3 regions of the Halomonas sp. AOP30-A1-24 genome follow, and region 2 is predicted to be linked to each of the others. Evidence: predicted binding sites of a transcription regulator. Region 2 holds the regulator's gene; each other region holds the start of a gene.
What was found. The regulator FNR, encoded in region 2, switches genes on or off when oxygen is low (the NO sensors DNR and NnrR bind a similar motif). The targets are predictions, from matches to a motif close to TTGATNTANATCAA.
Positions count from the first base shown of each region.

Region 1: the regulator FNR is predicted to act here: its motif matches at 1,568-1,581, upstream of kdgD (5-dehydro-4-deoxyglucarate dehydratase).
Region 3: the regulator FNR is predicted to act here: its motif matches at 1,265-1,278, upstream of ACT3TJ_RS16340 (YfcC family protein).

Region 1 is NZ_JBQSXL010000010.1:103,179-105,450, forward strand. It holds gene ACT3TJ_RS07880 (TRAP transporter substrate-binding protein) at 1-400, opposite strand, end outside; gene kdgD (5-dehydro-4-deoxyglucarate dehydratase) at 444-1,361, opposite strand; gene ACT3TJ_RS07890 (hypothetical protein) at 2,024-2,146, shown strand; gene speG (spermidine N1-acetyltransferase) at 2,236-2,272, opposite strand, start outside.
Region 2 is NZ_JBQSXL010000003.1:70,251-72,522, forward strand. It holds gene hemN (oxygen-independent coproporphyrinogen III oxidase) at 1-472, shown strand, start outside; gene fnr (fumarate/nitrate reduction transcriptional regulator Fnr) at 535-1,287, shown strand; gene ttcA (tRNA 2-thiocytidine(32) synthetase TtcA) at 1,274-2,185, opposite strand.
Region 3 is NZ_JBQSXL010000038.1:21,556-23,827, forward strand. It holds gene ACT3TJ_RS16340 (YfcC family protein) at 1-1,026, opposite strand, end outside; gene ACT3TJ_RS16345 (GFA family protein) at 1,612-2,034, shown strand; gene ACT3TJ_RS16350 (DUF2784 domain-containing protein) at 2,098-2,272, shown strand, end outside.

The sequences.
Region 1 (2,272 bases), on a different contig from region 2:
CATCAGCAAATCGCTGGCCAATCTCGCCATCCATCACCGTGTGCATATGATCTACATCGGTAAACAGAAAAGGCAGCGAGAAAACGTTCGTTTCCTTAACGATTGGACCCATAGGGCCCATATTGAAGTTGGCAAAGTCCAGAGCGCCATTACGTGTTTGTTCAATCGCGTCGGACTGATCACCTAATACAGCATTATTGTAGACACGTGGCGAGACACGTCCTTCCGTTTGTTCTGTAACCGCTTCAGCAAAGGCTTCAAGCGCTACCGTGTTGGGGTAACCGTCCGGGTGTATATTCCATCCCCTCCAGTTATCGGCTTGGGCAGAGACCGCAGCGGCTAATAGTGAGACACCTGTTAACGCAAACAGCGCTTGGCGACGGATATTTGTTGTTTTCATCACTTAAAACCTCTTGTTATTACAGGTGGTTTTTTTCCAGCATTTAGTAAGAGCGTGCTACACCTACTAGGCGTTCTAACTGCTGGCGTTGCTCAGGGGTCGGCATGGTTAAAGGTGCGCGGACGCTACCAGCCGGACGGCCGATAATATTCGCGCCTTCTTTAATCAAGCTAACTGCATAACCGGATTTTTGATCACGCAGATCAATAAAGGGAATAAAGAAGCCCGTAGTAATATTCTTAACCGTATCCTTGTCCCCTTGGCGTAACGCTTTGTAAAACGTTACTGCCATATCCGGAACGAAGTTAAACACCGCAGAAGAGTAGGTATTCACACCAATGGAGAGGTACGCTTCTGCAAAAATCTCAGCTGTGGGCACACCGCCTACATACACAAGGCGATCCCCTACCGTTTTAATGATCTTGTTTAGTGCTTGAATATCGCCCTTACCATCCTTGAGGCCGATAAGGTTCGGGCAAGCATCCGCAAGCGCCTGGACAGATCCGGCATTTAGAATGCCGTTACCACGGTTGTAGTAGATAATGTTGATGTTCGTGGCATCACAGATTTGTCGAGCATACTCGACCAATCCATCCTGCGGGCACTCTGTTAGGTAAGGCGGCATCAGCAAAATACCGTCTGCACCGGCCTCTTCAGCAGCAGTGGCAAACTCCTTACCCGCTTTTACGCTTAATCCAGCACTTGCGATCACCGGCAATTTACCATCAACGACCTCTACGGCCACACGGACAATCTGCCGATACTCTTCCAAGGTTAAATTAAAGAACTCACCCGTACCGCCTGCTACAAAAACAGCGGAAATATCATGACGGATAAACCACGTCAAACGCTCACGGTAGCTTTGCTCGTCAAACTGTCCGTTCGCATCGAAATCAGTGATAGGGAATGACAGCAAACCACCGCCTATTGCTTTGACTACTTCTTGTTTGGAAAACGTCACTGAAACGCCCTCATGTATGCCCAAGCCAATTGGTAATGAGTTAAAACCGTAGCCACTCAACACTCGTAATACATCATACAATATAAAAGGTAATCAACGAGAACATGCCCTGCAAGAAAAAAACCACTATGCTGCGACCAAAGTGCTAGCGCTCTTGGCACCTGCAAGAATTACGAAAATACACTTTAACCAGTGGAAACAAACCGTTGACCCACAGCTAACCAACAGACCCAATAATAACAGTGCAAGCTCATGCGTTAGCCTAGACAGCACTTAGTGGGAGGCTGCGAGCTACTCGAGGAGAAAGCGCTAACGAAGGGGCGATGACGGAGCTTTAAAACCAGACATGTGACCATGGGCTTTAGCTTTGGGGTTACACGTCAGTTCACCAGCGAACGGCTAAAAAACATCCAACTCCTGGCACCCTGAGGCTTTTTTTATATTGTTTGTGAAAACCTTTTTCATTCAACAATGTAAGCACTCACCTACTCAATCTGTAAGCCATTACTTACAGCCCATCGTCTTTTACCTACAACGTTAGGACTAGCATCAACCCTCAAAAGCGCCTACTATCCTCCGCCGCAGCCAATGCTGCGACGCACAACCAAAAATCCTCATAACAAGAACCGTTGTTAACTCCCCTGCTAACAGGAGTGCATGCTATGCAACACTCAATGACTCAGTACCCGGCCACTAATGCGGACATTATGGAAGTATGGGCACAGCACGCGCTTGCGCAGCGCGCAGCGTTTGATGCCTTTGCCGCTTATCTTTGTGATTACTAAAGCCCGCGGCTGTTTACCCCCTATCAACGCCTCCCCTTGGAGGCGTTATTTTTGTACCTGAGTACGCCATTCAAACCATCAATCAACTGCTAGGTAGCGTCACTTTCAAGCGCTGCTAAATAAGCC
Region 2 (2,272 bases):
CCAAGCCAACGGCACCCTACAGCGCAATTTTCAGGGCTACTCCAGCCATGCCAGATGCGATCTTATCGGTCTGGGCGTGTCAGCTATTTCCCGAATAGGCGATAGCTATGCGCAAAACCCTACTGACCTGGCTAGCTACGAAGAGAACCTGGATCAAGGTCGACTGGCTACCGTGAAAGGCGTACGATTAAATCAGGATGACCTAATACGAGCCGACGTTATCGAACGTTTAATGTGCGATATGCGCCTGGATTTAGCAGCGGTTAGCCGGCAATGGCAGGTTAACGCCAACGACTACTTTGCCAGTGCGCTGGAAAGCCTACGCACTGCTGAACAGGACGGGCTAATCGTTCGCTTGGATGATACGCTTGAGGCGACGCCAATGGGCCGTTTACTGATTCGCCAACTGGCCATGGCGTTTGATGCTTACCTTCCGGGGCACTCAGGCCAACGCTACTCAAGAATCGTTTAACCGGCGGCATCAACGCCTGCGGTAGATAGCCATTTAGGCAAAAGAGAAACAGGGAGATAGTCATGCTACCCTCGACAAGCCAACGACGCTCGCTTCTTCAAGAAGCACGCTGTCAGACCTGCAGCCTAAGCTCGCTTTGCCTTCCACTAGCGCTTGAGCTTGAAGGCATGGGGCAGTTTGATGCCATCATCAGACGCCGAGCACCGCTGAAAAAGGGCGAAACACTGTTTCGTCAAGGCGACCGTTTTACCAGTGTGTATGCCGTTCGCTCAGGCAGCCTAAAACAGGTAACCAGCGAAGGTAATGGCAACGATCAGCTCACTAACTTCTTTTTGCCCAGCGAGCTTGTCGGATTGGACGGCATTGACGAAGAGCACTACCCAGGCAGCGTGATTGCCCTTGAAACCACCACCATCTGCGAAATTCCCTTTGATCGGCTGGACCTGCTTTCAGAGGAGCTGCCGGAGCTTCGTGGTCAGCTGTACCGCAGTATGAGCAAGGAGCTTCGCGATGACCGGCGCATGATGCGCCTGTTGTCGCGCAAAACCGCCGACCAGCGGCTGGCCAGTTTTCTACTGACGCTTTCAGAGCGTTTTCGGCGTCGGGGTTACTCGCCTTACAGCTTTAGGCTTTCAATGGCGCGTGCGGATATCGGCAATTATCTGGGGCTGGCGGTTGAGACGGTCAGCCGTATCTTGAGCCGTTTTCAGCAGCAAGACGTGGTGGCCGTCTCAGGGCGCGAGGTTAACATCCTCGATATGCAGCGGCTTATAGCGCTTGCTGAAGAGGAAGAGCCGGTGATTAGCTCACGTTAAATGCTTCAATACGCCCCGCCATTAGCGCTTCCTGTTTGGCTTCCAGTCCCGCAAAGTCAAACAGGTCGCGGTCGGCTAGCTGCGAAGGCGCGACGTTAGTGACCGCTTTAAACATGCTTTCCAAACGACCCGGATGCTTTTTGTCCCACTCGGCCAGCATTTCCTTAACGACCTGACGCTGCATGTTCGGCTGCGAACCGCACAGGTTGCAGGGAATAATCGGGAACTCCATCAGGCGCGAAAACTCCGCAATATCCGCCTCTTTACAGTAGGCCAGCGGACGAATCACGACATTCTTGCCGTCATCGGAAAGCAGCTTGGGCGGCATTGCCTTCAGGCTGCCGCCAAAGAACATATTGAGAAACAGCGTTTCCAGAATATCTTCACGATGATGACCAAGGGCGATCTTGTTGGCGCCAATTTCTTCGGCAAACCCGTAAAGCGACCCGCGCCTTAACCGCGAGCAAAGCGCGCAAGTTGTCTTGCCTTCCGGCGTTTTTTCTTTCACTACCGAGTATGTATCGCGCTCCAGAATGCGGTACTCCACGCCGAGTTTTTCCAGATACCGGGGCAGTATATGCTCAGGAAAACCAGGCTGCTTTTGGTCCATATTGACCGCCACCAGTGAAAAATTCACCGGCGCATTGCGCTGCAGGTTGCGTAAAATCTCAAGCATGGTGTAGCTGTCTTTCCCCCCCGACAGGCAGACCATGATCCGATCGCCTTCATTGATCATTTGGTAATCGATAATTGCATTACCTACCTCGCGCCGCAGCCGCTTTTGCAACTTGTTGAATTCGCGTTTCTGTTTGGCATCCTCAAGCGCCGGCTGGCCTTGCAGGTCAGGCGTCGGTGCAACGGTTGCCGCGGCGGGGTCAAAATGATCAAGGTGTTGCATGATATAAGCACTGCCAATGGTAGAAGGAGCAGCCGCTATTCTAACAATACTCCCGCCGTTCACCCAACTGGCAAAATCACGTCGTTA
Region 3 (2,272 bases), on a different contig from region 2:
TACGATGACAGCGGCGGCTACACCCACCACCAACGCACCGTACATGACTTCGCTTGCGCCATTCATCAGGCGTTTTACAAAATCATTGGGAGACATTCTGCCGATCAGTGCCGTGGCGATCCCCACCATTAAAAACGTGGCAGAGAGTTCGGTGATTCCCCATCCGAAGTTAAAACCGCCGTACAGGAAAAACACAAAGGAAGCGGCAAATATCAGCAGCACTAACTTATGAGAAAAGGTAAAGGGCGGCAGGGCGCCAGGCTCATGTGTGGCTTCGGTGTTATCAAAGGCGTCTGCCCCCATCACGCTATGAGCCGGGTTCTGCTTGATACGTTTGGCATAGCGGCAGATGTATACCGTGGTAACGGTCAAAAAGACAATAAAGATAACGCCACGATATATAAATCCGGAAAACAGCGGTAACTCGGCAATGGTTTGCCCGGCAACGGTAACGGTTGGGTCAAAAACGCCTGCACCGAAGCCTGCGTAGGAGCCTAAAAAGATAATGGCCACGCCTACAACGGGGTCAAGCTTCATTGAGCGGGCAAGAAACAGCCCGATAGGAATAAAGGCAATGGCCAGGTTGGCACCTACCCCAACCGATGCAAGCGTTGAGAACGTAGCGCAAAAGATAAAAATAAGAACGTTTCGACGACCATTGGCCTTGCTAATGAGTTGGTGAATACCTGCGCTGATGGCGCCTGTTGACTCAATCACCTTGAGCACGCCGCCGACCATCATGATTAAGAAGATCAGCGGAGCCGCCGCCACCAGGCCTTTTTGAATAGCGGTAAACAGGTCCATTACGTTCAGGGGCGCTGCAGTAATGTACTGAAAGCTATCGGTGGCGACCTGTGTCAGGCCATTGTTGTTGGTTCTTTCGTAGCTTCCTGCGGGGATTATATAAGAGGCGAGCAGTACCAGTACCATAAAGCTAAACAGGATGATGAACACATCCGGCATAGGGCGTTTTTTCTTCATTGTTTGTGCCTTTTCTGGCGCGCCTTTACTCAGCTTCGTTGTCATATTCGTCTTCGCGGTCAGAGGGTTATCGTTTTATTGGTGGCGCTACTCTAGGCAGTATGTGCGACTCAAACGCTCAACGACAAGTAAACCGTGTGTATGGCCGAGGGGGTAGGTGGGCCGAAGCGGTTTAGTGTGAGGCGTAGCATCGGGTGGTGACGTTTTGTGTACTTCCACGTAATAGGTTAGGTAGAAGGTCCATAGCGCCTGGTTCGCAGGTGGTGAAAGGGCCACCTTTATGTTGTTTTAAATCAACCTACCAAGGAAGCCCATGGCTAACAATTGTGTATTTATCAAATGTGTTTTCTATTTTAGGCAAGCACGCTTGGCAGTCAGAAGGAAGTATCCGAGCAACCCAATAAAGCCGCTAAACGGTCGATTAAAAATGCCCGCTCAACGATGTTTTATATCGCTGTAGATAACAGGTCTGCAGGCCGTATCGCGCAATTTTACGCGTTAACAGCGCATAGCCAAGCGGCCTGCTACTGTCTATATAGAACCTGCTACTGTCTATATAGAAAAGGTGGGGTTTAGGGTTCGCTCTATTAAGCATGAATAGACGGTGTTACGTATCTAACGGAGGATCATATGCAATCCAACATTGAGCATCGGGGTAGCTGTCTCTGCGGTGAAGTGCAGCTTTTAACTCATTTAGACAGTCACCATGTAGCGGTTTGCCACTGCAGCCTTTGTAGAAAGTGGGGTGGAGGGCCGCTGTTTGCGGTTGAGTCCAAAAACGAGGTGGATTTCCAGGGGGCTGAGCATATTGCTATCTTCAGTTCCTCAGAGTGGGCCGAGCGCGGTTTCTGCAAGCAGTGTGGGACGCATCTGTTTTATCGGTTAAAAGAGGGCGGGCACTATGCTATCCCTGTGGGGCTTCTGGAGGATAACGGCCAGTGGCAGCTTGAGGAGCAGATATTTATTGAGCAAAAACCAGCGTTTTACTCGTTTTCTCAAGCTACCAGAGACTTAACCGGCGAGGAGGTTTTTGCTCAGCATACCGGCAATTAAGAGGTTTCGTGGCCTCTGCAAACACAGGCTACCTCCTCTGCCTAGGCTTTACTTGGGAGAGATATGGCCCCTTCACTACTTCTACTCATGGCGGATGCGATATTAGTCGTTCATGTGCTGTTTGTTGTCTTTGTCGTCTTCGGGTTGCTGGCTATTTATGCCGGTTATTTTTTAAGGTGGCGATGGGTGCGAAATAAGAGATTTCGTATTTTGCATTTGTCCGCTATTGGGTATGTAG